DNA from 4 places in the Arthrobacter sp. NPDC080082 genome. Region 1 is predicted to be linked to each of the others. Evidence: riboswitches for the same ligand, from Rfam matches in the RefSeq annotation. Region 1 holds a riboswitch; each other region holds the start of a gene.
The links. A riboswitch is a leader RNA that binds a small molecule or an ion and turns the genes downstream of it on or off. The one in region 1 is predicted to bind S-adenosylmethionine.
Positions count from the first base shown of each region.

Region 2: it holds a riboswitch for S-adenosylmethionine, as region 1 does, so the genes downstream of both, AB0O44_RS16040 (aminotransferase class V-fold PLP-dependent enzyme) here and AB0O44_RS10175 (homoserine O-acetyltransferase) in region 1, are expected to answer to the same signal.
Region 3: it holds a riboswitch for S-adenosylmethionine, as region 1 does, so the genes downstream of both, AB0O44_RS04015 (DUF1737 domain-containing protein) here and AB0O44_RS10175 (homoserine O-acetyltransferase) in region 1, are expected to answer to the same signal.
Region 4: it holds a riboswitch for S-adenosylmethionine, as region 1 does, so the genes downstream of both, AB0O44_RS08165 (ATP-binding cassette domain-containing protein) here and AB0O44_RS10175 (homoserine O-acetyltransferase) in region 1, are expected to answer to the same signal.

Region 1 is NZ_JBFBKQ010000004.1:258,136-265,905, reverse strand. Features, by position in the region: gene mmsB (3-hydroxyisobutyrate dehydrogenase) at 1-569, opposite strand, end outside; gene AB0O44_RS10185 (LysR family transcriptional regulator) at 741-1,640, shown strand; gene AB0O44_RS10180 (MFS transporter) at 1,722-3,104, opposite strand; gene AB0O44_RS10175 (homoserine O-acetyltransferase) at 3,296-4,444, opposite strand; SAM riboswitch class IV at 4,458-4,573, opposite strand; gene AB0O44_RS10170 (bifunctional o-acetylhomoserine/o-acetylserine sulfhydrylase) at 4,757-6,073, opposite strand; SAM riboswitch class IV at 6,159-6,275, opposite strand; gene AB0O44_RS10165 (VOC family protein) at 6,468-7,106, shown strand; gene AB0O44_RS10160 (type II CAAX endopeptidase family protein) at 7,255-7,770, opposite strand, start outside.
Region 2 is NZ_JBFBKQ010000009.1:41,322-49,091, forward strand. Features, by position in the region: gene AB0O44_RS16015 (sigma-70 family RNA polymerase sigma factor) at 1-124, opposite strand, end outside; gene AB0O44_RS16020 (DoxX family protein) at 342-890, shown strand; gene aroA (3-phosphoshikimate 1-carboxyvinyltransferase) at 898-2,319, shown strand; gene AB0O44_RS16030 (ribosome small subunit-dependent GTPase A) at 2,303-3,418, shown strand; gene hisN (histidinol-phosphatase) at 3,509-4,321, shown strand; SAM riboswitch class IV at 4,420-4,533, shown strand; gene AB0O44_RS16040 (aminotransferase class V-fold PLP-dependent enzyme) at 4,568-5,983, shown strand; gene AB0O44_RS16045 (class I SAM-dependent methyltransferase) at 6,039-6,797, shown strand; gene AB0O44_RS16050 (Nramp family divalent metal transporter) at 6,876-7,770, shown strand, end outside.
Region 3 is NZ_JBFBKQ010000001.1:843,058-850,827, reverse strand. Features, by position in the region: gene AB0O44_RS04030 (glutamate--cysteine ligase) at 1-44, shown strand, start outside; gene AB0O44_RS04025 (O-succinylhomoserine sulfhydrylase) at 73-1,284, opposite strand; gene AB0O44_RS04020 (rhodanese-like domain-containing protein) at 1,281-1,688, opposite strand; gene AB0O44_RS04015 (DUF1737 domain-containing protein) at 1,685-1,927, opposite strand; SAM riboswitch class IV at 2,031-2,143, opposite strand; gene AB0O44_RS04010 (PIG-L deacetylase family protein) at 2,610-3,515, shown strand; gene AB0O44_RS04005 (ATP-grasp domain-containing protein) at 3,512-4,456, shown strand; gene AB0O44_RS04000 (glycosyltransferase family 2 protein) at 4,443-5,738, shown strand; gene AB0O44_RS03995 (hypothetical protein) at 5,735-6,814, shown strand; gene AB0O44_RS03990 (hypothetical protein) at 6,972-7,757, shown strand.
Region 4 is NZ_JBFBKQ010000003.1:270,337-278,106, forward strand. Features, by position in the region: gene AB0O44_RS08150 (aliphatic sulfonate ABC transporter substrate-binding protein) at 1-264, opposite strand, end outside; gene AB0O44_RS08155 (ABC transporter ATP-binding protein) at 440-1,273, opposite strand; gene AB0O44_RS08160 (CoA-binding protein) at 1,613-2,038, shown strand; SAM riboswitch class I at 2,114-2,203, shown strand; gene AB0O44_RS08165 (ATP-binding cassette domain-containing protein) at 2,343-3,155, shown strand; gene AB0O44_RS08170 (methionine ABC transporter permease) at 3,148-3,813, shown strand; gene AB0O44_RS08175 (NtaA/DmoA family FMN-dependent monooxygenase) at 3,850-5,286, shown strand; gene AB0O44_RS08180 (MetQ/NlpA family ABC transporter substrate-binding protein) at 5,312-6,184, shown strand; gene AB0O44_RS08185 (acyl-CoA dehydrogenase family protein) at 6,209-7,459, shown strand; gene AB0O44_RS08190 (MmcQ/YjbR family DNA-binding protein) at 7,573-7,770, shown strand, end outside.

The sequences.
Region 1 (7,770 bases):
ACGGCGCCCTCGGCGGTGGAGGCGAGGTTGATGAAGAGCATCAGGTTGTTGCAGATCTTGGCGGCCTGGCCGGTGGTGGCGCCGCCGGTGGGGATGATGTTCGCGGCCATCGGCCGGATGAACTCGGTGGCGTCGGCGACGGCGTCGGGCTTGCCGCCGATCATGAAGGTCAGGGTGGCGGCCTTGGCGCCGCTGATGCCGCCGGAAACCGGGGCGTCGACGAAGCGGAAGCCGGCCTCGGCCGCGGCGTCGTGCAGGGCCTGCGCGGAGGCGATGTCAATCGTGGAGGAATCCACCAGCAGGGTTGTGGCGTCCGCATGGGCCAGGACGCCGTCCTCGCCGAGGTAGACGGCGCGGGCGTGCTCGCCCTTGGGCAGCATGGTGAAGACGACGTCGGCGCCCTTGACGGCCTCGGCGATGCTGCCGGCGGGGGTCACTCCCCCGGCCTCGGCGGCGGCGACGGCGTCCGGGTTGAGGTCGAATCCGCGGACCTCGTGTCCGGCCTTGGCGAGGTTGACGGACATGAATCCGCCCATGTTTCCCAGTCCGATCCAGGCGACAACTGCCATGGCTAAAGCTCCTTTGCTTGGTGTGGCTGATGGTTCCGTGCGGAACTCCCCGCGCTTCGGCGGGGCACTGTGTCCACCATCACACCCTGTTACAGTGCAATCAAGACAAAAAAGTGAAGATGCCATGTGCAGCCATGCACATAGCATCCGAAGCACCGAGAGGCCCGGACCGTGAACCGCCTGCCCAGCCCCGATGACCTGCTGATCCTGCTGACCGTGGCGCGGCTGGGCCGTTTCAACGCCGTCGCGGAGACCCTGGGCACCACGCACACCACCATCTCCCGCCGGATCCTGGCGCTGGACAAACAGCTGGGCGGCCGGACCCTCGAGCGCACCCCGCAGGGCTGGGAACTGACCGAACTCGGCGGCCAGGCGGTGGCGGCGGCGGAGGCGATCGAGGGCACCCTGGGCGCGCTCAGCGGCCGGATCGCCCGGCGGGATGACGTGCTGGCCGGGCTGGTCCGGATCAGCACCCCCGACGGTTTCGGCGCCGAGTTCGTCACGCCGGCTCTGGTCCGGCTGCAGCGCGAGCACCCGCAGCTGAACGTGGAGGTGCTCAGCGCCACCCGCAAGGTCAGCCAGAACCGCTCGGGTGTGGACCTGGAGGTGGTGGTGGGCAATCTGGAGGTCAGCAGCGCCCAGACGATCTTCCTGGCCAACTACTTCCTGCGGCTGTACGCCAGCCCGCAGTACGTCCGCGAACACGGGACGCCGGAGACGCTCGACGACGTGCGCCGGCACGGCTTCGTCTCCTACGTGGAGTCCGCCCTGCAGGTGGCCGAGCTGGGCCACCGCTCAACGCAGCTGCCGTTGCCACGGTCAAGCTTCCAGGCCACCAGCATTTTCGCCCAGCTGGAGGCGGTCCGGCGGGCGGCCGGGATCGGGCTGCTGCCGAACTTCCTGGTGGCGGGCAAGGAGGGCTTCGTCCCGGTCCTGCCGGCCGACTTCCAGCGCCAGCTCCCCATCTGGGCCGCCGCGCGGGCCGAGTCGCTCCGCTCGGCACCGGTGCAGGCCGTGCTGGCCGCCCTCCGGGCCGAGATCGCCGAGCGGCAGGACGTGCTGACGGGATAGCCCCGAACAGCGGCAGCCCCCGTCCCGCGGTGCGGGGACGGGGGCTGCCGGTGAAGCTGGTCGTTCGTTACGTCTTGCCTGCTATTTTTTGCCTGCGGCAAGGAGGTCGGCCGTGCCCTGGGCGTCGGCGGCGTCGACGTCGTGCAGGGAGATGCCGCGGGTTTCCTTCAGGAAGAGCACCGCGACGGCGGTGATCGCGCAGGCGATCGCCAGGTAGATGGCAACCGGGACGGAGGACTTGTACTCGCCCAGCAACGCCACTGCGATGATCGGGGCGAGCGAACCGGCCACGATCGAGGTCACCTGGTAGCCGAGGGAGACGCCGGAGTAGCGCATCCGGGTCGGGAACATCTCGGCCATGATGGCCGGCTGGCCGGCGTACATCAGGGCGTGGAACAGCAGGCCGATGATGACCGAGGCAAGGATGATGAAGTCGTTGCCGGTGTCCATCATCGGGAAGGCGAAGAAGCCCCAGGTGGCACCGAGGACGGCGCCGGCCATGTAGACCGGGCGGCGGCCCAGGCGGTCGGACAGCCGGCCCACCATCGGAACCACAGAGAAGTGAATGGCGTGGGCGATCAGCAGCAGCATGAGGATGCGGGTGGTGTCGGCGTGGACCACGGTCTTCAGGTAGGTGATGGAGAAGGTGACCACGAGGTAGTAGAGGATGTTCTCCGCGAAGCGCAGGCCCATGGCGGTGAAGACGCCGCGGGGGTAGCGGCGGAAGACCTCGGCAACGCCGTAGCCCTTGTGGCCGGCTTCGACTTCCTTGCGGGCCTCGAGGAAGATCGGCGCATCGTTGACCTTGGTGCGGATGTAGTAGCCGATCAGGACGATCACGGCGGAGAGCCAGAAGGCCACACGCCAACCCCAGCCGAGGAAGTCGGCGGAGGACAGGACCGAGGAGAGGATGAACAGCACCGCGGTGGCGAAGAGGTTACCCAGCGGCACGGCGGACTGCGGCCAGCTGGCCCAGAAGCCGCGGGACTTGCTGGGGCTGTGCTCGGCCACCAGCAGGACGGCGCCGCCCCACTCACCGCCGACGGCGAAGCCCTGGGCGAAGCGCAGGAAGACCAGCAGGGCCGGAGCCCAGTAGCCGATCTGGGCGAAGGTGGGCAGGCAGCCCATCAGGAAGGTGGAGACACCCACCAGGATGATGCTCAGCTGCAGCAGCTGCTTGCGCCCGAACTTGTCACCGAAGTGGCCGAAGACGATGCCGCCGATGGGGCGGGCGACGAAGCCGACCGCGTAGGTCAGGAAGGCGGCCAGGATGCCGTCCAGTTCGGTCTGGGAATTGGGGAAGAAGGCCTTGCCGAAGACCAGGGTTGCGGCGGAGGCGTAGAGGAAGAATTCGTACCACTCCACCACCGTGCCGGCCATGGAGGCGGCGACGACTTTCTTGAGGCCGGACGCCTTGACGTCGGTTTCCTCTGCGCGCCTCGCGGCGGCGTTTTCCGTGCTCATAAGAACTCCTTCGGTGTCGCCATCGACACCCTGCGGCTTACTGGGCTGACTCCGTGTGAGTTGGACCACACGCGGTCATTCTCCACGAGTATGGAGTGTCACCGCCGCAGCCTCAACGACCAATCGCGCAGAGCCTATCTGCAAAATTGCACACCAGTCCCCGGCAAGAGCCAGCGAAGAAGCCTTGATGCTCAGGCGAAGAACGCCTCCCGGAGGACGCCGCCGAGCTGGCCGATCTCGGTCAGGAACCCGTCGTGGCCGATCGGGGCCGAGATGACGTGCATGGGCACCTCCCCCGGCAGGGCCGCCGCGAGCTCCCGGGACTGTTCGGGAAAGTACAGCCGGTCCGAGTCCACGGCGGCGATGAAGAACTCGGCGGTAGCCCCGGCGAGCGCCTGCTGCAGGTTTCCGCGGCCACGGGCGACGTCGTGGCTCATCAGCGCTTCGGTGATCGCGATGTAGCTGTTGGCGTCGAAGCGCTGCACCAGTTTATTGCCCTGGTGGTCCAGGTAGCTCTCCACCTGGTAGCGGCCGCGGCCGGACAGCGGCCCGGGCGCGAGCGGTGTCTCGCCGTCCTGACCGGTCCGGCCGAAGCGGCCCTCCAGTTCGGCGGCCGAGCGGTAGGTGATGTGCGCGATCCGCCGGGCCAGCGCCAGGCCCTCATGCGGCTCGGGGCCGCCGTAGTAGTCGCCGCCATTGAAGCGCGGGTCCTGACGGATCGCGAGGGTCTGGGCCTGGGCGAAGGCGATCTGTTCGGCGGTGCTGTAGGCGCCGACGGCGATCACGGCGCAGCGGCGCACGCGTTCCGGGTAGCTGACGGCCCACTCCAGGGCCCGGGCGCCGCCGAGGGAGCCGCCGAGCACGGCGTGCCATCGGTGGATGCCCAGCGCGTCGGCCAGCCGGGCCTCGGCGGCGGTGCTGTCGCGCAGGGTGACGAGGGGGAAGCGGGATCCCCAGGGCCGGCCGTCGGGCGCCGGCGTGGACGGGCCGGTGGAGCCGTAGCAGCCGCCGAGGATGTTGATGGACACCACGAAGTACCGGTCCGTGTCCACGGGCGCGCCGGGGCCGGCGAGCTGTTCCCACCAGCCAGGCTCCCCGCCGGCGCCGCGGGTGACGTGGGTGTCCCCGGTCAGGGCGTGCTCGATCAGAACGGCGTTGGAGGCGTCCGCGTTCAGGGTGCCCCAGGTCTCGTAGGCCAGCACCACGTCCGGCAGGACGGCGCCGGATTCGAGTTCCAGGGCGCCGACGGACAGGTACCGCACGGTGCCTTCGGGGGCGGCGGCGTTTCCTGCTGCGGGGCTGGTGGCGGGTACACCCGTTCGGGTGACGGCAATCGTCATGTTAAAAGACCTCACTTCGCGCTTGCCTGCCGTCAATTGACCGGCAGGCCAGGTCTTCACCCGGGGCACCCCGCCGCAAAAGGAGGGTTGCCGGCCAGCAAGCCGGGGCTGTCGCTGGCACTCATGACCTGCACCGAGTCTACGAAAGAGGGCGGCGTCGTGGCGAAGATTGTGACTTCCATGTGACAGCCGCCCGCCCCGCCGCCCCGTTTCCCCACCTTTGAAGGCCAAGGCGGGCGGGTCGCCGCGGACACGCCGCGCCGGCCGCCGTCGGGCCCGCAAAGGTGGGGAAATCCGGCAGGGGTCCCGGACCTAGCCGGTCTTCGCGGCGCGGAAGCCGGCGTCGAGGTCCGCCAGGATGTCGTCGATGTGCTCCAGGCCCACCGAGAGCCGGACCAGGCCCGGGTGGACGCCCGCCACCGCCTGCTGCTCCGGGCTGAGCTGGCTGTGCGTGGTCGACGCCGGGTGGATCACCAGCGAGCGCACGTCGCCGATGTTCGCCACGTGCGAGTGCAGCTCCAGGGCATCGACGAAGCGCTTGCCGGCCTCCACTCCCCCGGCGATGACGAAGGAGACGACGGCGCCCGTACCGCGGGGACCGTACTTCCGGCCGCGCTCGTACCAGGGGCTCGAGGGCAGCCCCGCGTAGGCGACCGATTCGACGTCCTCCCGGCCCTCCAGCCATTCGGCCACCCGGGTGGCGTTGGCGACGTGCCGCTCCACCCGCAGGCTCAGCGTCTCGATGCCCTGGGCGATCAGGAAGGCGTTGAAGGGCGCGACGGCGGAGCCGAGGTCGCGCAGCAGCTGGACCCGGGCCTTGAGGATGTAGGAGAGGTTGGCCCCCAGTGCGCCGTCCGCGCCCAGGTCCCGGGCGTAGACCAGGCCGTTGTAGCTGGGGTCGGGGGTGTTGAAGCCGGGGTACCGCTCCGGGTCCGCGCCGAAGTCGAACTTCCCGGAGTCCACGATCACACCGGCGATCGCCGAGCCGTGGCCGCCCAGGTACTTCGTGGCCGAGTGCACCACGATGTCCGCGCCCCACTCCAGCGGCCGGATCAGGTACGGGGTGGCGAGGGTGTTGTCCACGATCAGCGGCACCCCTGCCTGGTGGGCCACGTCCGAGATTCCCTCGATGTCCAGGACGTCCTGGCGCGGATTGGAGACCACCTCCCCGAAGAACAGCTTGGTGTTCGGCTGCACCGCCTCGCGCCACTGGTCCAGGTTGTCCGGGTCCGCCACGAAGGTCACGGAGATGCCGAACTTCTTCAGAGTGTGGGCCAGCAGGTTGTAGGTGCCGCCATAGAGGCTGGGGCTGGCCACCACGTGGTCCCCGGCCTCGGCGATGTTGAGGATGGCGAAGGTTTCCGCCGCCTGCCCGGAACTGAGCAGCAGCGCGCCGAGGCCGCCCTCCAGGCTGGCGATGCGCTGTTCGACCGCGTCCTGGGTGGGGTTGCCGATTCGGGTGTAGATGGGGGCGAGCTCGGCCAGGGCGAACCGGTTGGCGGCGCTCTCGGCGCTCGGGAAGACGAACGACGTCGTCTGGTAGATCGGCAGCGCACGGGCGCCGGTGGCGGCGTCCGGCTGCTGGCCGGCGTGAATCTGACGGGTTTCAAAGGACCAGGCGTTGGACATGGTGTCTCCTGTGACTGGGCTCAGGACGGCACCGCCTCCCGGGTCCTGCGCCGCTGGCAGGTCCCGGAATATCGTCACGGCCCTGGCGCCGCGCTTGCCCCGCCGGCGGTCGCCGGAGGGCCAGGTCTTCACCCGGGGCACCCCACCGCGCAAGGAGGGTTGCCGGCCAGCGAGCCGGGGCTTGGCGCTGGCACTCATGACCTGCTCCCAGTGTAGGAAGCCGGAAACCGGTCCGGATAGCTTTGTGACAAAGATGAAGAAACCGGTCCCCGGGACGGCTTCTCCGGCGGATTTCCCCGGCCGCGCCGGGCGGCACGGGGACCCTCCGGGCGGCGCCGGCGAGGTTAGGACAGCCTAAGCTGAGAGGTCCATCACAAAGTGCCAAGATGAGGGCATGCGCATGGATCACGTCTCTTACGCCTGTGAAAAGGATGGCCTCGCGGCCACCACCGACCGTATCGCCACGGCCCTCGGGGTCGAGGCCGTCAAGGGCGGCGTGCACCCCCGATTCGGCACCCGCAACATGATCATCCCCCTCGCCGGGCACAAGTACCTGGAGGTCGTGGAGGTCCTGGACCACCCGGCGTCGGACAAGGCACCGTTCGGCCAGGCGGTCCGCGCCCGCTCCGCCGCCGGCGGCGGCTGGATGGGCTGGTGCGTTGAGGTCGACGACCTGGCACCCTTCGAGGAACGCCTGGGCCGCGCCGCGGTCAACGGCAACCGCAAGTTCCCCGATGGCCGTGAACTGGTCTGGAAGCAGATCGGCATCCTGGGCCTGATCGCGGATCCGCAGGTGCCCTACATGCTCAAGTGGGAGGGCGACCCGGCCCTGCACCCGTCCAACGCCTACGAGAGCTCGGTGAAGATGTCCGAGCTGACCATCGCGGGCTCCGCGCAGCGGGTCACCGAGTGGCTGGGCGAACCGGTGGAGAAGCCGCTGGAGGACGTGGCCGTGAACTGGCAGGCCCCGCACGGCACGCCGGGCATCCTCTCGGTCACCTTCGAGACCGCTTCCGGAGCCGTCACCATCTAGGGCTTCGGCCCGCCACAACTTCGGCCGCCGGCCGCGGGTGTCAATGACGCCACCCGCCGCCGGGGGCCGAAACTCTTTAAGCCGCTCCCCGCCTCGTCGTGCGGGTCAGGGCACCGCAGGACACGTCTCCGCAGGAATCCCAGAAGCCTCAGCCCAGGCCGACCGCCTTGCCGAACAGGCTGAAGCCCACGAACGCCACGATGTCCAGCAGCGCGTGCGCGATCACCAGCGGCATCACCCGCCGGGTCCGGGTGTAGACCAGGGCGAAGATGACGCCCATGATGGCGTTGCCGATGAACGGCCCGAACCCCTGGTACAGGTGGTAGCTGCCGCGCAGGATTGAGCTCGCGGCGATGGCCGCCGGCAGCCGCCAGCCGAGTTTACCGAACCGGTCCAGCAGGTATCCCACCACGATCACCTCCTCGACGATCCCGTGCCGGATGGCGGAGAGGACCAGGACGGGCACGGTCCACCAGTAGGTGCCCAGCGCGCTCGGGATGATCGCCGTCGTGATGCCCAGGGCCCGGCCGGCGGCATAGAGGCCCAGCGACGGGATGCCGATCAGCAGGAACAGGCCCACACCCTGCAGCAGGTCCTTTCCGGGGCGTGCGAAATCGAACCCGAGCTTCCGGAATGCCGAGCCGCCGGGGGTCCCCGGCTCGCG
Region 2 (7,770 bases), on a different contig from region 1:
CCCGGTCCGACGGGGTGGCGGCTGCATCGTTCCCGGCTGCCTGGTGCTTGGCCGCGACGGCCGGATCCATGGTGCTCATTGCCTTCAAGTCTACTGTCACCGCGGGCCTGCCACCGGTTGGGATGGTTCCCGGCGGACCCGCGAAGGCACGGGCCCAGGGGTTGGCGACGTCCGTGTCGGTCCGTTCCGTGGTCTGAACCAGAGTCAAACTTCCACCTCTCCTCGCTTATTGAGGCACTACCTGCACAACCGCCGTCGGCGGGCAAATATTCCGCAAAAGTGCAAGACTAGAACCGGTTCCCCGCAGAACACCCGCGGTTCATCCCTCCAGGAGGAAATTCATGTCGCCTGTCCGGTTCTTCGCCCGTCCCATGCTCGCCTCCAGTTTCGTGCTCGCAGGCATGGACAAACTGCGGAACGCGGATGACACGGCCACTCAGCTTTCCCCGCTGTTGAGCCGCGCGGCCGACGCGCTCCCCTTCCAGACCTCCGAGAAGACCCTGGCCCGCGTGATCGGGGGCGCCCAGGTGGGCGCCGGCGCCTGCTTCGCCCTCGGCAAGTTCGCCCGCCTCTCCGCAACGGTCCTGGGCGTCATCTCCGCCCTCAACGCCTACGTCGAGTGGCGCTCCGCAGACATCTCGTCCAAGGAAGGACGCGAGAACCGGCGCAAGCAACTGCTCAAGAACATCACCCTGACCGGCGGCGTGCTCCTGGCCTCGGTCGACACCAACGGCAAGCCGAGCCTGGCCTGGCGCGCAGAGCACCTCGCGGCCGACGCCCGCCGCTCCACCGCCCACCTTGCCGCCGACGCCCGCAAGAGCACCGGCAAGAAGCTGAAGAAGGCCGACAAGGCGGTCCGCAAGGCCGTCGACAACGCCGTCGGAGCCTAGAGCGTCAATGTCTGGTACTGCCCCCGCCGCAGCTGAATCCGTGCCCGCCGGGGGCGGCCCGCACTGGCCCGCGCCCTGTGCCGGCCACCCGGTCGACGCCACCGTCACGGTCCCGGGCTCCAAGTCGCTCACCAACCGCTACCTGGTGCTCGCCGCCCTGGCCGACGGCCCGTCCCGGCTCCGCGCCCCGCTGCATTCGCGGGACTCGGCCCTGATGATCGCGGCACTGCGCCGTCTCGGGGCGACCATCACGGAGGTCCCCGGCGACGGCGCGTTCGGCCCCGACCTCGAGGTGCTGCCGGCTGCCGCCGGGGCGTCCACGGGGTCGGCAGACATCGACTGCGGCCTGGCAGGAACCGTGATGCGGTTCGTCCCGCCGCTAGCCGCCCTCCGGCAGGGCCGGACGGTGTTCGACGGCGATCCCCACGCCCGGCTGCGGCCGATGGGCACCATCATCGAGGCCCTCACCGGCCTCGGCGTCGACGTCGCCGCGCCCGACGGCGGCCCCGCGACGGCCCTCCCCTTCGCCGTCGAGGGCACCGGTGAGGTCCGGGGCGGCCACCTGGTCATCGATGCCAGCGCTTCCTCCCAGTTCGTCTCCGCCCTGCTGCTGGCCGGCGCCCGCTTCACCGAGGGACTGCACCTGGAGCACCGCAGCGCGGCCAACCCCGGCCAGCCCGTCCCAAGCCTCGACCACATCGCGATGACCGTCGCCACGCTCCGGGAGCTCGGCGTCACCGTCGACGACTCCCGCCCCAACCACTGGATCGTCTCCCCCGGCCCCATCCGCGCCTTCGACCGCAGGATCGAGCAGGACCTCTCCAACGCCGGACCGTTCCTCGCCGCGGCCCTCGCCACCCGCGGAACCGTCCGCATCCCCGACTGGCCGGAAGGCACCACGCAGGTCGGCGACCTCTGGCGAGGCATCCTCGCCGCGATGGGCGCGACCGTCAGCCTCGAGGGCGGCACCCTGACCGTCACCGGCGGCCGGTCCATCAGCGGCGGCACCTTCGCCGACACCAGCGAACTCGCCCCCACGGTCGCCGCGCTCTGCGCCCTGGCCGACGGCCCCTCCACCCTGACCGGCATCGCCCACCTGCGCGGGCACGAAACGGACCGGCTCGCCGCCCTCGTCACCGAGATCAACCGGCTGGGCGGCGACGCGGAGGAAACCACCGACGGCCTCGTCATCCGGCCCGCCCCGCTCCACGGCGGGGTGGTCCGCAGCTACGCAGACCACCGGATGGCCACCGCCGGCGCCATCCTGGGCCTCGCCGTCCCCGGCGTCGAGGTCGAGGACATCGCCACCACGGCCAAGACCATGCCGGACTTCCCGCAGCTCTGGGCCGCCATGTTGGCCCCGGCCGATGGCACCAGTTCAGACGAGGCCCGTGCAGACAAGGACGCCGCCGGTGGCCCGCAGCACTGACTCCTGGGACGAATCCGACGTCCGGATCCGCCCCAACAAGAAGGGGTCCCGGCCGCGCACCAAGGACCGGCCCAGCCACGACGACGCCGTGACCGGCCGGATCATCACGGTGGACCGCGGCCGCTACACCGCGGTCGTCGCCGAGGGCACCGATGAAGAGCGCACCGTGATCGCCGCGCGTGCCCGCGAACTGCGCCGCAATCCGGTGGTGGCCGGCGACTTCGTCTCCCTCGTCGGCAACGTCAGCGGCGAACCGGACACCCTCGCCCGGCTGGTGAAGATCCAGGACCGGCGCACCCTGCTGCGCCGCAGCGCCGACGACACCGATCCGATCGAGCGGGCCGTGGTGGCCAACGCGGACCAGCTGGTGGTCGTCGTGGCCGCTGCCAACCCGGAGCCCCGCACCGGCTTCATCGACCGCGCGCTGGTGGCCGCCTACGACGCCGGGATCGAGCCACTGCTGCTGATCACCAAGGCCGACATCAAGGACCCGGCCGAGCTGCTGGCGAACTACCGCCACCTCGACCTGCCCGTCATCATCTCCAAGACCGCCGACGCCTCCGCCTCCGGCATCGACGCCCGCTCCGACGACGGCCTCTCCGCCCGGCTGGACGGCCCGGCCGTCGCCGAACTGCACGGCTACCTGGACGGCAGGGTCACCGTCATGCTCGGCCACTCCGGCGTCGGCAAGTCCACCATGGTCAACGCCCTCACGGGGGCGGAGCGGGCCACCGGTGGCGTCAACGCCGTCACGGGCCGCGGCCGCCACACCTCTTCCTCCGCCCTGGCGCTGAAGGTCACGGATGCCCCGGCCGGCAGCTGGATCATCGACACCCCCGGGATCAGGTCCTTCGGGCTGGCCCACGTGGACCCGGACCGCATCCTGCGTTCCTTCCCCGACCTGGCCCCCGGCACCGAGGACTGCGAGCGCGGCTGCAAGCACGACGCCACCGCCGTCAACTGCGGCGTGGACGCGTGGGTCCAGGCCGGCCACGCGGGCCCCTCGGGCCCGGCCCGGCTGGCCTCGCTGCGCCGGCTGCTGGGCACCGACCCGCGGCAGGAGGCCCAGGAGACCAAGGAACTGGGCACCGTCTCCTGACCGTATGTCGCCTCTTCGCCCCGCGGGCGATCCGGCCGTCCGGGACGTGGCCTCCCCGGCCGGAGCGCGTTTAGACGGTAGTTTGGAAGCATGAGCCAACCCGCGTCGAGCTACAACGATGACCTGCGCCTTGCCCACGTCCTGGCGGACTCGGTCGATTCCCAGACCATGAGCCGCTTCAAGGCCCTTGACCTCAAAATCGAGACGAAGCCGGACCTGACGCCGGTCACCGACGCCGACAAGGCCGCCGAGGAGGCCATCCGCGGCCAGCTCTCCCGCTCCCGCCCCCGCGACGCCGTCCTGGGCGAGGAATTCGGCAGCTCGGGCCACGGCTCCCGCCGCTGGATCATCGACCCGATCGACGGCACCAAGAACTTCGTCCGCGGCGTCCCGGTCTGGGCCACCCTGATCGCTCTGGTGGACGAGGGCGAGCCGGTGGTCGGCGTCGTCAGCGCCCCCGCCCTCGGCAAACGCTGGTGGGCCGCCAAGGGCGCCGGCGCCTACACGGGCCGCTCGCTGGCCGCCGCCACCCGGCTGCGGGTTTCGAACGTCTCGGACCTCTCGGATGCCTCCCTCTCCTACTCCAGCCTGGGCGGCTGGAAGCAGCGCGGTAACCTCGACGAATTCCTAGGCCTGACCGAGGAGGTCTGGCGCACCCGCGCCTACGGCGACTTCTGGTCCTACTGCCTGGTGGCCGAGGGCGCCGTCGACATCGCCTGCGAGCCGGAGCTGAACCTCTACGACATGGCCGCCCTGGTCCCGATCGTCACCGAGGCCGGCGGCCGGTTCACCTCCCTTGAAGGCGAGGACGGCCCGTTTGGCGGCAACGCCCTGGCCACGAACTCGATCCTGCACTCCGAGGTCCTCAAGCGGCTCAATCCGAACCTCGACGACCTGCTCTAGAGCGGCGCCTTCCCTAAGGGCCGGTTCCGCGTAACACAGCGCTTCACATTGCCGCGCCCCTTTCCGGGGCGCGGCACTCGTGTCCTAGGCTCGAACCAGGTCACGAGTGCCAGCGCTAAACCCCGGTTTGCTGGCCGGCAACCCTCCTTTCGCGGCGGGGTGCCCCGGGTGACGACCTGGCCGGTCCGGAGCGGACCCGGCAAGCGCGGATCCCCAGCACGCGGGGTCCTTTTCGAGCGAGGTCCCATGTCCACTGCCATTTTTTCGTCCCTAGCGTCCACCTCCACGGCTGTATCCGCCGCGCGCGCCCCGCTGGCCGCCGTGACCGGCGCCGAGATCCAGGCGCCGCTGATCCAGGGCGGCCAGGTCCGCTACGCCAATCTGGACTACGGCGCCTCGGCCCCCGCCCTGTCCGTGGTTTCCGCCTACCTCAACGAGATCCTGCCCTACTACGCCAGCGTCCACCGCGGCGCCGGCTACGCCTCCCAGCTGAGCACCTCGGTGTATGAGAACGCGCGGACCATTGTGCGGGAGTTCGTCGGCGGCCGGCCCGACGACGCGGTCATCTTTACCCGGAACACCACCGATTCGCTGAACCTCCTGGCCGGGTGCCTGCCCACCGCCGGCGGCCGGCACCTGGGCGAGGTCCTGTACCTGGACATCGAACACCACGCGAACCTCCTGCCTTGGCAGGGGGTTCCGCACCGCAGCGTCGTCGCCTCGCCGACCCTCGCCGGGACGCTGGCGCGGCTCCGGGCCGAGCTGGCAACCGGCGGCATCAGCCTCCTCGCGGTCACGGGCGCGTCGAATGTCACCGGCGAGATCCTGCCCGTCCGGGAGCTGGCTGCGCTGGCGCACGAGCACGGGGCGCGGATCGTCGTCGACGCAGCGCAGCTGGCCCCGCACCGCCGCATCGACGTCGCGGCCGACGGCATCGACTACGTCGCCTTCTCGGGGCACAAGCTCTACGCGCCCTTCGGCGCGGGTGTCCTGGTGGGGCGGCCGGACTGGCTCGACGCCGGGACGCCGCATCTGGCCGGCGGCGGCGCCGTCCGCGACGCCCGGCTGGACGCCGTCAGCTGGACCACCGGACCTGCCCGGCACGAGGGCGGCTCCCCCAACGTCCTCGGCGCGGCCGCCCTGGCCCGCGCCACCCAGGCGGTCGCGGCCCTGGACGAAGCATCCTGGCACGGCCACGAGGATGCCATCCGGTCCTTCCTTGCCGACGGCCTGCGGGAGATCGACGGCGTGAGCGAGCACCACATCTTCGAGGAGACCGACCGCGGGGAGGGCCACGGCACCATCGGCGTCGTGAACTTCTCGGTCGCGGGGTACGACGCCGGTCTCGTCGCCGCGTACCTGTCCGCAGAGCACGGGATCGGTGTGCGGGACGGCAGGTTCTGCGCGCATCCGCTGCTCAAGCGGCTGGGCCTGCCCGCCGGGTCGCTGCGGGCCAGCTTCGGCCTGGGCTCCCGGCTCGAGGACGCCGAGCGGCTGCTGGCCGCGCTGCGGACGCTGCGGCGGGACGGCCTGGGCTGGGACTACCTGGTGGATGCCGGGCGCTGGGTACCGGCGAACGACACCCGCAGCTACCCGCACTGGGCGCCCAACACCCCCGGCACCGCCGGGGCGGCCCCCTGCACCCTCGACGGCCCCGAATAGCCGGTTTACGGTAGATTCGACGGGTATCTTCCCGAGCTGCCGAAGGAGAGTTCACGTGGCAGGCGGCGGCCCCAAACTGCATCAGAACCGGCGGAAGGAGCTCGGAGCGAGCTTCCAGGACGGCGGGGAACACTACGACCGGGTGCGGCCCGGCTATCCCGCCGACTCCGCCGACTGGCTCATTCCCGCCGGAGCCCGGGACGCGGCCGACGTCGGGGCGGGGACCGGTAAGTTCACCGCCCTTCTCGTGGCCCGCGGCCTGGCCACGGCCGCCGTCGACCCGTCGGCGGACATGCTGGACCAGCTGCGCGCCGCCCTCCCTGGTGTCCCGGCCACGGTGGGGACCGCCGAACACACAGGCCTCCCGGCGTCTGCGTTCGACCTGGTGACGGTGGCGCAGGCCTGGCACTGGTGCGAGCCGCTGCAGGCCAGCACCGAGGCCGCCCGCATCCTGCGTCCGCACGGGGTGCTCGGGCTAATCTGGAACCAGCTGGACACCTCCGTGCCGTGGGTGCACCGCCTCTCCCGGATCATGCACGCCGGGGACGTCCACAAACCCTCGTTCCGCCCACCGGTCGGCCCGGAGTTCACCGGGCTGGAGAGCCACCTGACCCGGTGGGAGGACCCGGTGACGCCGGAGGAGATCCTGGAGCTAGCCAAGTCCCGCAGCTACTTCCTGCGGGCCGGCGAGGCCACCCGGGCCAAGGTGCTGGCCAACCTCCAGTGGTACCTGTACGAGCACCTCAGTCATGGTCCCGGCGAGACGCTGGCCCTGCCCTACCTCACCAAAAGCTGGCGCGCGATGAAGGTCTGAGCCTATGATTTCGGTATGCCTAACTTTTTTGTTCAGGCATACGGAACTCATTTGACCCACCAGCCGCAGGAGCCTGCAATGTTGCACCTCGCCGAACAGGATCCCGCCGCCGGCGGCCGGAGCCCGGTCCGTGGCAGGAAGGGGCCCCGCCGGGCCCTGCTGGCGCTGCTGGGGCCGGCCTTCGTCGCCGCTATCGCCTATGTGGATCCCGGCAATGTGGCGGCCAACCTTACCGCGGGCGCCGAGTTCGGCTACCTGCTGGTCTGGGTGCTGGTGGTGGCCAATGTCGTCGCCGTCCTGGTTCAGTACCAGTCCGCCAAGCTGGGCATCGTCACCGGTCGCAGCCTGCCGGAACTGCTCGGGGAACGCCTGCGTCCCGGCTGGCGGCGCGCATTCTGGGTCCAGGCCGAAATCGTCGCGGCCGCCACGGACCTGGCCGAAGTGGTCGGCGGCGCCGTGGCCCTCTACCTGCTCTTCGGACTCCCCCTCCCACTGGGCGCCGTCGTCGTCGGCGGCATCTCTATGGCGCTGCTGGCCATGCAAAGCCGGAACCGGCAGCGGCCCTTCGAACTGGTGATCATGGGCCTGCTCGCCATCATCACGGTGGGCTTCCTGGCCGGGCTGTTCATCAGCCCGCCGGACCCGTCAGGGGTCCTCTCCGGCTTGGTCCCCGGGTTCCGCGGCCCGGACACCGTGCTGCTGGCCGCCAGCATGCTGGGCGCCACCGTCATGCCGCACGCCATCTACGTCCATTCGGCGCTCTCGCGCGACCGGCACCGCCCCGACAGGCACCGGCACGTTCCGCAGCACGCGGTGGAGCGGCTGGTTCGCGCCACCCGCTGGGACGTCATCGCGGCGCTGGCCGTAGCCGGCATCGTCAACATCGGCATGCTGCTGCTGGCAGCGTCAACCCTGGGCGGGGTGGAGGGCACGGACAGCATCGAGGGCGCCCACGCCGCCATCAGCGCCAGCC
Region 3 (7,770 bases), on a different contig from region 1:
CTACCGGTCCGCTGCCGGCACTGGCACCCGTCCGCCGGTTCTAGGCCGTACGTTCCACGCCGCCGCCGGGGATTACTGGATCCGCGCCAGCGCCTGGCCAAGGTCCCGGATCAGGTCCTCCGCGTCCTCCAGTCCGACGGAGAGACGCACCACGCCGTCGCTCAACCCGATAGCGGCCCGCCCCTCCGGACCCATGGCCCGGTGCGTGGTGGTGGCCGGGTGCGTGATCAGCGATTTCGAGTCGCCCAGGTTGTTGGAGATGTCGATGATCCGCAGCCCGTCCAGCAGCCCGAAGGCGGCATCCTTGGCGGACCGGCCGGCCGGGGACGCCAGTTCGAAGGTCAGCACGGTCCCGCCGGACTTCATTTGCTTGGCGGCCAGCTCGTGCTGCGGGTGGGAGGCCAGGAGCGGGTACTTCACCCAAGTCACGGCCTGCTGCGCCTCGAGCCACTCTGCCAGCCGCAGCGCCGAGGCGGAGGCGTGGTTGACCCGCAACGACATGGTTTCCAGGCCCTTGGTCAGCACCCAGGCGTTGAAGGCGGACAGCGCGGGTCCGGTGTGGCGCATCAGTTGCCGGACCGGGCCCTCGATGAACTCCTTGCTGCCCAGGATCGCGCCGCCCAGCACCCGGCCCTGGCCGTCGATGTGCTTTGTGCCGGAGTAGACCACCACGTCCGCGCCGAAGTCCGTGCAGCGCTGCAGCAGCGGGGTGGCGAAGACGTTGTCCACCACCACGGTGGCGCCGGCGGCGTGCGCCAGCCCGCTCACGGCGGCGATGTCCACGATCTCCTGCATCGGGTTCGACGGCGACTCGAAGAACACGGCGGTGGCCGGCGTCGAGAGCGCGTCACGCCACTGGTCGAGGTCCGGGCCGTCGACGAAGACGGTCTCCACGCCCCAGCGCGGCAGGATCTCGTTCAGGATCACGAAGCAGGATCCGAACAGGGACCGGGCGGCGACCACCCTGTCACCGGCCCCAAGCAGCGCGCCGAGAGCGGTGAACACCGCGGACATGCCCGACGCCGTCGCGAAGCACGCCTCGGTGCCCTCGAGCAGGCGGAGCCGCTCCTGGAAGGTGGCCACCGAGGGGTTGCCGTAGCGGGAGTAGACGAACCGCTCGTCCTCGCCGGTGAAGGCCCGCTCCGCGGCGGCGGCGGATTCGTAGACGAAGCCGGAGTTGAGGAAGATCGGCTCGGTGGTTTCCTGGAAGCCGGTCCGGTCCAGGCCGCCACGGACGGCCTGGGTGTCCGGGTTCCAGTCCGCGGCCTCGGGATTGAAACTCATGCGGTGCGGGTCCCGTCGGTCGGCAGGCCCACGTTTTTCCAGCCGTTGACGCGGCGGACGCCGGCCTCATCCGGCTGGCCCTCAAAGCCGTCCAGCACGTTGTAGACGGTGAATCCCGCCGCCGTCGCAGCCCCTGCCGCCGCGACGGAGCGGGCCCCGGACCGGCAGAGGAAGAGCAGTTCGGCGTCGGCCGGGACGCGCTGCCGGAGCTCGTCCAGGAAGTCCTCGTTCGGCACGCCGCCGGCCCGGGTCCACTCGATGAATACCGGCTCCGCGGCCGCCCCGCCGGTCACCGGGACGCCGATCTGGGCCCACTCGGCCCGGGTGCGGACGTCCACCAGCACCGCGCCGGACTGCAGCCGTTCCCAGGTTGCCTGCGGGGTCAGGTCCCCGGCGTAGCTCATGCCCCCGCCTGCCCTTCGGATTCCAGCCCTTCGGATTCCAGACCGTCGACGGCGCGGGCCACCGCGGCGTCCGCCTCCGCGACGGCGGCCGGCAGCACCAGTGCCTGCGCCACGATCACCGATGTGCCATTGAAGGTTGCGGCCGGGCTGCCGTGCAGCACATACCCCTCGGCAAGGGCGGCCGAGATCCGCTCGCAGAAGCTGCGGTCGTCTGGGCCGGTCAGCAGCCGGTAGGCCAGCCGCTCCGCGGGCGCTGCGGCCTGCGCGGGAGGGTTGGCCGGGGTGCCGGTTCCGGGGGCGGGGACTGGGGGCGGGGTCGCGTCGGACACGACAAACTCCTTACGTTCACGCTTGCAGCTCGAATGGTCGATTGCCGAGTAGTCACCTGAGGCACCCCGCCGCAAAAGGAGGGTTGCCGACCGGCCAGTCAGGGCTTGGCACCGGTTCTCATTACTCTGCAAAAAACCTAACACCCCGGGGCCCGCGCCCGCGCGTCGGCCCCGTCATGTTCGGTCACGGGAGGCCGTCCGCCGTAGGCCGACCGAGTATCGCGCCCGTCGTGATCGAGTACAAAAAGCCAGTTCCGTCCGCGGTGGCCGAATGCTTTTCGGGTATTGCCTACTCGGGTTTTCCGATAGGGGCGTCACGTTTACTGAAGTGGCAGTCCAAGGTCTCCGCTGGGTCTCCACATACCGCATACGCCTTTTCAGCACCCGCTGCGCGGCCGCTTCCGGCCGTATGCGCAGTGCCGCTGGCGCATGGGTTTTGACGTCTCCGCCGGGATACCGCGGACCGGTTCTTTGACAAGCAATCCTTCCCTCCAGAACCCGGCAGCCTCTGCCGGGCGGGTTGCAGATCCATCATTTTGTCCGGCGCAGCACTGGGGGCGGCCGGCACCTCGAAGAAGAACTGGAAAGATTCATGGTCTCGATTTACGTCTTGATAATCGTCTTGCTGATTGCGCTGCTGGTCGCAGCGGCGGTGGGGAAATCCTGGTTCCACCGCCGGCTGCGCCGTCCCGAACTTCTGCGCCGGATTTCCCTCGCCACCGGCGCGGTGCTGCTGCTGGCCAACGTCGCCGCCTTTGCCCTGGACGCCTCCGAGTTCTGGCAGACCGCCGACCTGACCGCCACCCTGGGCGGACTCACCGCCCTCGCCATCGCGCTGACCGCCCTGCGCACCGGTGGAAGCCCGGCCCGGCAGCCCCGCCGGGTGCTGGCCATCGGCGCCCACCCGGACGACCTGGAGCTGGCCTGCGGCGGAACGCTCGCCAAGTTCGTCGACTCCGGCCACGAGGTGCAGGGGCTGGTGATGAGCGACGGCAAGCGCGGCGGCAACGCCCTGGAGCGGTCGCTGGACGCCCAGCGCGGCGCCACGTTCATGGGCCTGACCGGCATGATCCATCACAACTTCACGGACACCGAGCTGCACCGCCACAGCCAGGAAATGGTGGGCGCCATCGAGCACGCGATCGTGCGCTTCAACCCGGACATCATCCTCACCCACTCCAACCACGACCAGCACCAGGACCACCAGGCGGTGCACCAGGCCACCCTGCGGGCCGCGCGGCAGCACCACTCGATCCTTTGTTACGAGAGCCCCTCGGCCACGCGGGAATTCAACCCCAGCGTCTTCGTGGACATTGACGACTACGTCGACGCCAAGGTCCAGGCGGTGAAGATGCACAGCGACCAGCTGGCCAAGCCGTACATGACGCCCGAACGGGTCCGCGGCATCGCCTCCTTCCGCGGCGGCCAGGCCCGCCGCCGGGTGGCCGAGGCCTATGAACCCGTCCGCCTGCTGAGCACCGAAATGGAGAAGCTGTGAAGCCGCGCGTGCTGGTCACCGGCGTCGGCGGCCCCGCCGGCCGTGCCCTCGCCGCGCAACTGACCGAACGTGGCATCCCGGTCCTCGGCACGGACATCCGCGACCTGGCCGAAGTCTCCGGGGTGCCGGTGGTCCGGGTACCCGCGGCCACGGATCCCGAGCTGGTGTCCGCGCTGCGCCGGCTGGTCGGCGCCGAGGGCATCAACCTCGTGATCCCCACGGTCAGTGAGGAACTGCCCCGCCTGGCCGCCTTCCGGGCCGGCTTTGGCCCGGACGTCCGCGTCATCATCGGGCCGACCGGCGCCGTCGCGCTCGCCGATGACAAGCTCTACACCGCCTGGCAGCTGCATTCTGCCGGCGTTCCGGTTCCCGCCTTCGGGGTTCCCCGGGACTTCCGCTGCGCGGAGGAGGCCATCGAGCTCCTGGGCGGACCCGTCGTCATCAAGCCCCGGGTGTCCCGGGGCGGCCGCGGCGTGACGGTGGTCCGGAGCGGCTCCGACGTCGACTGGGCCGGACTTCCCGGCGGCCTGATCGTCCAGGAATTCATCCCAGGCACCGAGTACGGGCCAATGGTCTTCGGAACCCCGGCGCACAACACCACACCGCCGTTCGCCGTCGTCGTGGAGAAAACCGCGCTCGCGCAGGGCGAGGTCGGCAACGCCCTTAGTACCCGCCGGGTGGAGGCGGGGGAGGCGAACGACGTCGGCAACCTGGCGATGAACGCCGTCCGTGCCCTGTCCCTCACCGGGCCGGTGGACCTCGACGTCCGGCGCCGGGCCGACGGCACCCCGGTGGTGCTCGAAATCAATGCCCGATTCGGGGCGAACAGCCAGCGCGCGCCGGAACTGCTCGACGCCGTCCTCGCCTCGTTCTCCCTCCCGGCCTTCAACCCGGCGTCATTCCGGCAGACGAGGGGAGCGTTCGCCCATGCCCTGGTATGAGAATCTCCTGGCCGGGCTGATGCCCGGCGCCCAGCTGCTGCTGGTGGTGCTCGGCATTCCGGTGCTGGTCTTCGGCCTCCTGAAGCTGCTGGTCCTGCCCCTGGCCCTCTGGTTCCAGGTGCAGGTGACCCGCCGCCGCCGCACCGGCCAGGGGACCCTGCTGAACGAGTGGCCGACCGTCTCGATCATCGTCCCGGCCTATAACGAGGCCACCGTGATCGAGAACTGCGTCCGCTCCATCCAGCTCACCACCTATGACCGGTACGAGGTGGTCCTGGTGGACGACGGGTCCACGGACAACACCCTGGAACTGATGCACGAGCTCGCCGCCGGGGACCCGAGGATCACGGTCCTGACCCAGGAGAACGCCGGTAAGGGCGCCGCGCTGAACCGCGGCCTGAACTACTCGACCGGCGAGGTCCTGATGTTCGTCGACGCCGACGGCATCTTCTCCCGCAGCACGGTCAAGCGGATGCTCCAGGGCTTCACGGACCGCCGGGTGGGCGCCGTCTGCGGCGACGACCGGCCGGTCAACCTCAACCGCGTCCAGACCCGGATGCTCGCGTTCATCAGCCACGTGGGTACCGGCCTGGTCCGGCGGGCACTGACGGTGATCGGCTGCCTGCCGATCGTCTCCGGCAACATCGGCGCGTTCCCGCGCTCGGTCCTGGCCGACGTCGGACCGTTCCGTGAGGACACCGTGGGGGAGGATCTGGAGCTGACCTGGCGGGTGCACCGGGCCGGGTACAACGTGGTGTTCGCGCCGAAGGCCCTGGTCTACGCCGAATCGCCGTCCACGGTGCACGCCCTCTGGCGGCAGCGGGTCCGGTGGGCCCGCGGGCTGCTGCAGACCATGCGGGTGCACAAGGACATGATCGGAAACCTGCGGCGCGGCCGGTTCGGCGCCTACCTGCTGTTCAACACCGTGACCATGGTGGCACTCCCGGTCCTGCAGCTGTTCCTCCTGCTGGACCTGCTGCTGCTGGTGGCCGGCGGCCGGAGCCCGTTGGGCGCCGACGCGTGGGCGGTCCTGGGCTGGCTGGGGCTGGTGGTCACGGCGGTCCTGACCCTGTTCGGGCTCTCCCTCAACCGGGCGTGGCCGGACCTGCGGCACGCCTGGACCCTGCCGCTGGTCCCCTTCTACTCCGTGTTCACCGGCCTGACCATGGCGGCGGCGCTGCTGCAGGAGACCCGCGGCAAGCAGGCGCACTGGAACAAGCTGAAGCGCACCGGAGTGGTCAGCGTCCCGACGGCGGCGGCCGTCACCGAGGTCAGGGTGTGAGGCTGCTGGCCGCAACGCTGGCCATGGCACTGCTGGCCCTGACGGGCTGCTCGACGCCGGTGCCTCCCCGGGCGGAGGCACCGGCGCCGGAGCGCACCGTGGGCGTCGGCTACGAAACCGTGGTCGAGGACCCAGGCGGCCTCCCGGCCCTGGCCAAGCGGCTCGACGAGGTCAACGCCAACAGCGTCACCATCAGCGTGGGCCGGCTGGACTGGACGGCGTTCCGGTGGGACAAGCACCCCGAGATTGAAGCCGCCGGCGGCCGCGACCACGTGGCGGAGGCCATCAAGGCCCTCGGCACCGCGGGCAACGGCAGCAAACGCCGGGTCACGCTCACCATCGACCTGCTGATCCCGGGCTGGATCGCTAAGAACCAGGGCCTGGCCGGAATCAACCTTGACGGCACCCGGTCCAAGGACTTCGCCAGCGTCACCGCCCTGACCACCGGACCCGTGGGCCAGCGGCTGGTGGAGTTCGTCGACGAGGTGACCCGCCGCTACCACCCCGACGCCGTGGCGCTGACCGAGCTGATGTTCGACGACAACACCTACGGCGGGGACGACCGCGACTCCTATATGCGCGCCACCGGCGCGAAGGACTGGCCGCGGACGGCCGACGGCGGGATCGACACCGGGGACGCCAGCATCGGCGCCTGGCGGTCCCAGGCCCTCGCCTCCGTGGTGGCCAAAGCCGCTGCCGCCGCGCACGCCAACGGCGCCAGCCTGGACATGGACGTCCGGGCGCCCTGGCAGGACCCGGCGGGGGACCGGCCGGAAAGCGGGCACGACTACGCCCTGCTGGCCAAGGCGGCGGACCGGCTGGTGCTCTGGAACTACTTCGCGCTCAACGGCAAGGGCCCCGACTACTCCAAGCAACTGGCCGCGGCCATGGCGGCGAGGCCCGGACGGTTCGTCATCTCCACCGGGATGTGGGCCCGCTCCGGGACCGTGTCCGCCGCAGACCTGGAAACCGCGCTCGCCGACTCGGTGGCCGGCGGCGCTAACGCCGTCGCGGTCACCCCCTCGAGCATGCTGGACGACGCCGCGTGGGCGGCCCTGCGCAAGGCGTGGGCATGACACCGGCCGCGGGCTGTCCCGGCGGCCGGCAATGTCGTAGGCTCGCGCACAACACGCACCTCTCCACGCTCATCCACAACGTTGGCATCCGCACCGCAACCATCCGCACTGCACTTATTGGCACCGCACGTATCCGCACAATCCTTTGGGGGACAACATGACCACGCACCGCCTCGTACCTTCCGCACTGATCATCGCCGCGGGCCTGGCCCTGGCCGGGTGCTCCGGCGGCGGTTCCTCCGCCGCCCAATCCACCGCCGCCCAATCCACCGGCTCCCCGGAAACGACGGCGGCCGGATCCCAGGCGACGTCCGCGGCTTCGTCGTCGGCGCCCAGCCCCAGTGCCACCGCCAGCCCCAAGGCCTACACCACCGCCGAACTCGGCACCATCCTGGCCGGCCTGAAGGACGGGGAGGGCCACCCCCTGACGGCGGTCCCGGCAGACCAGCTGGAGACGGGCATCGCGGCGGCCAAGCAGATGATCTCCGCGGCCGTCATCACCCCGCAGGAATGCGCCGCCCTGGTGGACACCAGCGGCCAGATCCCGGCCGGCAGCACTTACACCGGCGGCGTGGCGAAGTCCTCCTCCGGCCAGGCGATGACCACCGTGACCTTGGTGTCCGTCTCGGACCCGTCCGTGCTGTCCAAGGGAGCCGCCGCCGCAAAGGACAACGCCGGCAAGTGCGCCAACTACACCATCGAACTGCAGGGCAAGAAGATCACCGGCAAGACGGAGGTCCTCCCCGTCGAGACCGGCGGGGACGCCTCGTTCGGGTCCCTGACCACGCAGGGGCTGCCGGACGGGCAGGCTACCCAGACCGCCGTCGTCACCGGCATCAAGGGTTCCCTGTCCGTCTCCGCCGTGGCCATCGGCCAGGGCGTGGGTGCGGAGCCGGCCGCCACCCTGGCGAAGATCGTCAGCGACGCCCTGGCCCAGGGCTAAGCGGGAACGCGGA
Region 4 (7,770 bases), on a different contig from region 1:
GGCCGACTGGACCCACTTGACGGTGACGCCCTGGTCCTTAAGGGCGGCCTCCAGCCAGCCCTTCTTCTTGATCACTAGGCTCAGCGGGTTGTAGGTGGCGAAGTCGATGGTCAGCGTGCCGCCGCCGTTGCCGCCGGCGGCCGCGGCGGCTGCGGGCTGGCTGCCGGAGCCTTCCCCGGCGACGCACCCGGTGAGGGCCAGGGCCGCGGAGGCGGCGACGGCGGTGAGGACGAAACGGCGGGACGTGGTGCGGGTGGGAGCCATGGAAGTTCCTTTACGGGCGGTGCGAGCGATGCGAAAGAGACAGGAGAGTGATGCGGGTGGCCGCCGGCGCGGGGAGCGGGCGGCTCGCCGGTCCGGTGCTGTGGTACCGGCGGCGCTGCCTGCCGGGAGCGGACGGACCGTTCAGGCCGTGACCGGGGCGGCGGGGGCGGGGCCGTTAGTGGCCGTCGACGCCGAGGCTGGCCAGGAGCGAGGTGCGCATTCGGGCCAGTTCGGCCGAGGCGCGGTCCCGTGGCCGTCCGCCGGGGACGGCGAGGGTGCGCACGATCGTGGCGCCGGCCGGGGACGATTCGGTGTCCTCCCGGCCGAGGACGATGATGCGGTCCGCCAGTTGCAGGGCCTCGTCGACGTCGTGCGTCACCAGCAGCACCGTGGTGGGTTCGGCGCGGTGGACCTCCAGGAGCAGGTCCTGCATCTTGATCCGGGTCAGTGCGTCGAGGGCGCCGAAGGGCTCGTCGAGGAGCAGCACGCCGGGGTTCCGGGCCAGGGCACGGGCCAGCGACGCGCGCTGGGCCATGCCGCCGGAGACCTCCCGGGGGCGGTGTTTGGCGAAGTCCTGCAGTCCCACGAGTTCCAACAGGCGGGCCACTTTGGCCTTGCCGTCGCGGGCGCTGACGCCGGCGGGCAGGCCGATGGCGATGTTCGCCTGGAGGGTATGCCAGGGCAGCAGCCGCGGCTCCTGGAACGCGAAGGCGCAGCGGTCGTCGACGCCGCGGACCGGTTCGCCGTCTATGGCGACGCTGCCGGAGGTGGCGGCGTCGAGTCCGGCGGCGGCCCGGAGCAGGGTGGACTTGCCGCAGCCGGAGGCGCCCAGGATGGCGAGCACCTCGCCGGGGACAACGTCGAAGCTGACATCCCGGAGGACGGTGTGCGCGGCGGGGCCGGTCCCGAAGGCGCGGCCCAGGCCGCGGAAGGACACCGGGAGGGCGGGGGTGCCGGAGCCGGGCCGGGCGTCGGCCCGGGGCTGGGACGGGTGCAGGACAGCAGTCATAGGGTTACTCCATCGGTCCTGGCAGTAGCACCCTACGGAAGCAGCCTTTGGCCCGGGTAGTCAGTCCGGACCCTTCCCTCGGCGTGCGTCCTCGTTATCGGCGGGCTCCGGGGTGGAGGTCCGTCGACCAGGGTTGCTGCGGCGTCATCGATCCAGGTCTCTCGGCCGCTCGGGATGGTCACTGTCTACTAAAACCGAACGGCGGATTTTCGCCAAATGGGCGCGTAATATTCGGAAACCTGCGGACGTGAGGTGTCTGGCCCGATTAGAAATTCGGCACAGTGCCCGGGGTGGGATTCCCTACTGCGGGGCCGCTGCCGGCGGACGTAGGCTGGCCGCATGAGCCACGTGAACGATCCCGCCGTCGTCGAACGCCTCCTGCGCACCAAGGGCCGGTGGGCCATCGTGGGCCTGAGCACCAACCAATGGCGTGCTGCCTACGACACGTCGCTGTTCATCCGCGACCGCCTGGGCATGGACATCATCCCGGTCAACCTGCCCGGCGACGACGTGCACGGAGAGGCCGGCTACCGCTCGCTGGCGGAAATCCCGGCGGAGAAGCGGCCCATCGACGTCGTGGATTGCTTCGTGAACTCCGGACGCGTCGGCGACGTGGTGGACCAGGCGATTGCCGCCGGCGCCGGCGCCGTCTGGCTGCAGCTGGGCGTCATCGACGAGGCCGCGGCCGAACGCGCCAAGGCCGCCGGGCTGGACGTCGTCATGAACGCCTGCCCGGCCAGGGAAGCGCCGCTCCTGGGCCTTTAACCGGGACTGACGGGAGCTTTACGGCGTGTGACGCGCCGCTTTCACCTCGGCCGGGCGTGTGCCAGATTCGTGGGGTAACCATCCCGAGCGGCTGAGAGACCTGGCTCCGTGACGCCGCAGCAACCCCCTCGATGAGGACGGTGCTACCGCCAGGACCGATGGAGAACCACTGTTCCACGGACCCGAGAGGCCGCGCTTTGCGCTGCCCCGGCGCCGGGGGATGAGGCTTTCCTCGGGCGAGCCCCGGAGGAATCATGAACACCACAACGACGGCAGCGCCGGCCCGGATCGCGGGCGGTCTGCTGTGATCGAGATCCAGAACGTCAGCACCTCGTTCCCGTCGAAGGACGGCCGGTTCACCGCCGTCGACGACGTCACCCTCACCGTGGAGCGCGGCCGGATCCAAGGCATCATCGGGTTCTCCGGCGCCGGCAAATCCACGCTGCTGCGCAACATCAACCTGCTCGAACGCCCCACTTCGGGCCGGGTCCTGGTCGACGGCGTGGACCTGACCGCCCTAAGCGAGCCGGAACTGCGCAGCAGCCGGCACGGAATCGGCATGATCTTCCAGCACTTCAACCTGCTCAACAACCTCACCGCGCAGGAGAACGTGGAGCTCTCACTGAAGTTCGCCGGGGTGGGGAAGGCCGAACGCCGGCGCCGGGCGGCCGACGCCCTGGCCATCGTGGACCTCGCGGACAAGGCCGCCAGCTACCCCGCGAAGCTCTCCGGCGGCCAGAAGCAGCGGGTGGCCATCGCCCGGGCGCTGGCCACGGAGCCGAAGGTCCTGCTCTGCGACGAACCGACGTCGGCCGTGGACCCCCGGACCACCGCCTCCGTGCTGCAGTACCTCGCTGACGTCAACGCCGAATTCGGCATCACGATCGTGGTGGTCACGCACGAAATGAACGTCATCAAGGCCATCGCGGACAACGTCGCGGTCATGGAGGACGGCCGGATCGTCGAGCAATTCGACCTGGCCGAGCTCGAACGCCCCGGCTTCCACCCCGCCACCTCGATCGGGCGGTACCTGGTCTCCGACGCCATCGAGCTGAACCGGCCCCACCGGGCAGCCGCCCCGGCCGGCCCCGCCCCGAAAGGCCTGATCCATGCTTGAGCGCATCCTCTCGGTCCTGCCCGAAATCGGCGCCGCCATGGGCCAGACCCTGGCCATGCTGCTGGTCGCGATCCCGCTGGCCGTCCTGATCGGCACGCCGCTGGGCGTCTGGCTCTACACGATCGGCCCCGGCGGGCTGCGGCACCGGCCCCGGCTCCACCGGGTCCTGGACGGCCTGGTCAACCTGGTCCGGTCCTTCCCGTTCCTGATCCTGCTGATCGCCATCATCCCGGTGACCCGCTTCATCGTGGGCACCACCATCGGCACGGCCGCGGTGATCGTCCCGCTGAGCATCAACGCCATCCCGTACTTCGCCCGCTTCGTGGAACAGAACCTCAGCCAACTCGGCAGCGGGGTGGTGGAGGCCGCCCGTTCGATGGGAGCCAGCCGGTCCCAGATCGTCCGGGACGTGCTGCTGGTGGAGGCCCGGCCGGGACTGGTCAGCTCCATCACCATCATGACCGTCAGCTTCATCTCCTACTCGGCAATGGCCGGGCTGGTGGGCGGCGGCGGGATCGGCGACTTCGCCATCCGCTACGGCTACTACCGCTACGAAACCCCGCTGATGATCACCGCGATCATCCTGATGATCCTGCTGGTCACCCTCGTCCAGTTCGGCGGCTCCCGCCTGGCCCGCCGCCTCGACAAGCGGCTCTGACCGCGGCCCCGGCACCCCACTTCGGAAAGCAGAACCATGACTTCACCAGCCAGCCCCCGCTTCGACGGACCCCGCCCCCGCCTGCTCCTCAGCGCGTTCGTCATGAACACCACCAGCCACATCATGGGCGGCCAATGGCGCCGCCCCGAGGCCCAGCAGCACCGCTTCAACGAACTGCAGCTCTGGACCGACCTGGCCCGGCAGCTGGAGGACGCGAAATTCGACGCGATCTTCTTCGCCGACGTCGTGGGCCTCTACGGCGACTACGACGGCGGCTGGGCCTCCCACCTGAGGAAGGGCCTGCAGGTTCCCTCCAACGACCCGCTGATCCTGCTTTCGGCCCTGGCCGCCGCCACCCGGGAGATCGGCTTGGCCGCCACCTCCTCCGTGATCCAGAGCCACCCCTTCCAGTTCGCCCGGCAGATGTCCACCCTGGACCACATCAGCAACGGCCGGGTGGGCTGGAACATCGTCACCAGCGTGCTGGAAAACTCGCACCGGAACTTCAACTCCACCGAGCTGACCAAACATGACGAGCGCTACGACTGGGCGGACGAATACGTCGAGGCGGCCTACAAGCTGTGGGAGGGCTCCTGGGCGGACGACGCCCTGGTCCGGGACAAGGAGGGCGGCCTCCACGCGGACCCCGAAAAGGTCAGCAAGATCTACCACAGCGGGCCCCGCTACTCCATCGACGGGCCGCACCTCGTGGCGCCGTCGCCGCAGCGCACCCCGGTGCTCTTCCAGGCCGGCAGCTCCGGCCGCGGCCAGCAGTTCTGCGCCGCCAACGCGGAGGCGACCTTCACCCTGGCGCCCAGCACCGCGATCGCGGGCGCCTACACGGCCGCCGTTCGCGAGCAGGCGGTGGCCGCCGGCCGTCGTCCCGAGGACGTGAAGTTCCTCCAGGGCATGCACTTCGTGGTGGGCGGCACCGAAGCCGAGGCGGCCCGGAAGGCGGCCGAGCTGGAGGACAGCCTGGACATCGAGGCCCTGCTGGCCCACGTCGGCGGCGGATTCGGCGTCGACCTGGGCGGGCTGCCGCTGGACACCCCGCTGGGTGACATCCAGACCGAGGGCAGCCAGGGACACCTGGAGGCCATCCGGGCCTCCACCCGCGGCGGCAACCCGACGCTCCGAGACATCGCGCTGTACCGCAGCCGGGCCAACCGGGTGGTGGGAACACCGGAACAGATCGCGGACCGGCTCGAAGAGTGGCAGGACGCCGGCATCGACGGGATCAACATCATCAACCAGACCATCCCGGGGTCCTACACCGATTTCATCACCGGGGTGCTGCCCGAACTGCGGGACCGCGGCCTCGCCCAGACCGGCTACGCGCCGGGAACCCTGCGCGAAAAGCTCTTCGGTGACGGCCCCCGACTCAACGGCCGGCACCCCGCCGCCGCCTTCCGCGGCGCCTTCACAGCGTTCTCCGCGGCCGCCGAAAACACTCCCGCCGCCGTCGGCGTCTAACCCCCCACGACAAAGGACACCCGCCATGCACCGCAGAAATTTCCTCAAGTTCGCCCTTGCCGGAGCCGGCGCCGCGTCCGCCACGGCCCTCACCGGCTGCGGCCTGGTCAACCCCGGCGGCGCCAACGCCGCCTCGGGCGGGAAGACCATCAAGATCATCGTCACCGAGTCCGCGCCGTACCAGGAGCCAACGAAGATCGCTAAGAAGCTCCTCGAGGCCAAGGGCTGGACGCTGGAGCCCACCTACGTCACGGACATCATCCAGCCCAACCTGGCGGTGGCGAACGGTGAATTCGACGCCAACTTCTTCCAGCACAATGCCTACCTGAAGCAGTTCAACCAGGACAAGGGCCTCTCCAACGTCGGCCTGTTCTACGTCTACAGCGCGCCCGGCGGGATCTGGTCGGACAAGTACAAGTCCCTCAGCGAGCTCCCCGACGGGGCCAAGATCGGCATCCCCGTGGACCCGGCCAACAACGGCCGCGCCCTGTTCATGCTCCGCGACGCCGGGCTGCTGGAGCTCTCCGACGCCACCGTCATCCACACCTCGCAGAAGAACATCACCGCCAACCCGAAGAAGCTGCAGTTTGTGGAAGTGGACCAGCAGTCCCTGGCCAAGACCCTCCCGGACGTCGACGCCGGCTTCCTGATCGCCCGGATGGCGGCCGACGCCAAGCACACCCGGGCCGACGCGCTGGCCTTCGAGCCCGACGCCAACCAGGTCCCCTTCCGGATCGTCGTTGCCGGGCGGCCCGAGTTCGCCGGCACCGAGAAGGCGGCCGCGCTGAAGGAGGCCTACCAGTCGCCCGAGGTCAAGGCCTGGTTCGCCGGCTACCAGAACGGAATCCTGCCCACGCCGTGGGATCAGGACCCGGCCGCCGACGCGGCGAAACTCTAGCCGGCCCGGGGAACAGGAGACGCGATGAGCACCTCAACAGAAACAACGACGACGGCGGCGGGCGCCACCACGGAGCACGGCTACCAGGCCCTGGCCGGGCGGTTCCGCCCGGTCTTCGCCCGGATCGCCGAGGGCGCCCTGGACCGGGAGCGGGACCGCGTCCTGCCCTTCGAGCAGGTCCGCTGGCTCAACGAGGCAGGGTTCGGCCGGCTGCGGGTCCCCGTGGAGCACGGAGGGGACGGGATCGGCTTCGAGCCGTTCTTCCGGCTGCTGGTGGAACTGGCCGAGGCCGACTCCTCGGTGGCGCACCTGTACCGCTCGCACTTCGCGTTCGTGGAGACCGTGGGCCTGGAGGGCCCCGGCTTCCAGGACCGCTGGTACCCGCGGGTGGTGGCCGGCGAAATCTTCGGCAATGCGGCCACCGAGCAGTCCGGCAACGTCCTCGGCGCCACCGGAACCACGCTGACCCCGTCCGGACCGGACTGGGTGCTCAACGGCCGGAAGTTCTACACCACCGGGACCATCTTCGCCCGGTGGATCGCCGTCACGGCCAGTACCGCGGGCCGGGAGGGCCGCCAATACGCCGTCGTTAGCACCACGGCGCCCGGGGTGGAGATTCTCGACGACTGGGACGGGTTCGGCCAGCAGCTCACCGGGACGGGCACCACAATTTTCCGCGACGTCGCCGTGCCCGCGGAGCACATCATCCAGCGTTCGGTGTCCACCACGCACGAACCGGCCTTCTTCCAGCTTGTCCTGCTGGCGGTGCTGGCCGGGATCGGGCGGGCGGCCCTGGCGGATGCGAGGGCACTGGTCCGGGACCGGAAACGCACCTTCAACACCGGCTCGGGCGAGCTGTTCCGGCACGACCCGCTGATCCTGCAACTCGTGGGGCAGCTCTCCGCCAAGGTCTTCGCCGCGGAGTCCGTGGTCCTGGCCGCCGCCCGCGAGCTCGACGCCGCCGCCGATCCGGGCCTGGACCTCGCCCCCGCCGAGCGGTACAGCAGGGGAGAGGCGGCCGTGGGGAAGGCGCAGCTGCTGGTCCCCGAGCTGGTGCAGTCGGCAGCCCAGCAGCTCTTCGACGTCACCGGCGCCTCCGCCACCTCGAAGGCCAAGGCACTGGACCGGCACTGGCGGAACGCCCGCACGGTCGCCACGCACAACCCGGCGGTCTTCAAGGCCCGGATCCTGGGCGACTACGAGGTCAACGGCACCACACCGGAGGGGCTTCACAGCATCGGCGACGCGCCGAAGGCGCCGGCGGCGGGGGAGTAGCGTCCATCCAGCCGCGCCGCTTCAGCACACCGGGGCGGCTTAGCCTCACCGCGGAGACCTAGCCTCCCGGGTCCGGGCTGCCCGCTGTCCGGCCCCGGACGTAAGCTCGGACCATGGATGCGGCCGCACTGCGAGAAATCTGCCTGGGCTTCCCCGGCGCCTTCGAGGACTACCCGTTCGGGCCCGAGATGGCCGTGTTCAAGGTCCGCGCCGCCATTGCCGGCGGGGCCCGGCACCAGGCGAAGGTCTTCGCCCTGTCCGCCATGGACCCGGAGGACTTCAGCGTGAGCCTCAAATGCGAACCGGCGCTC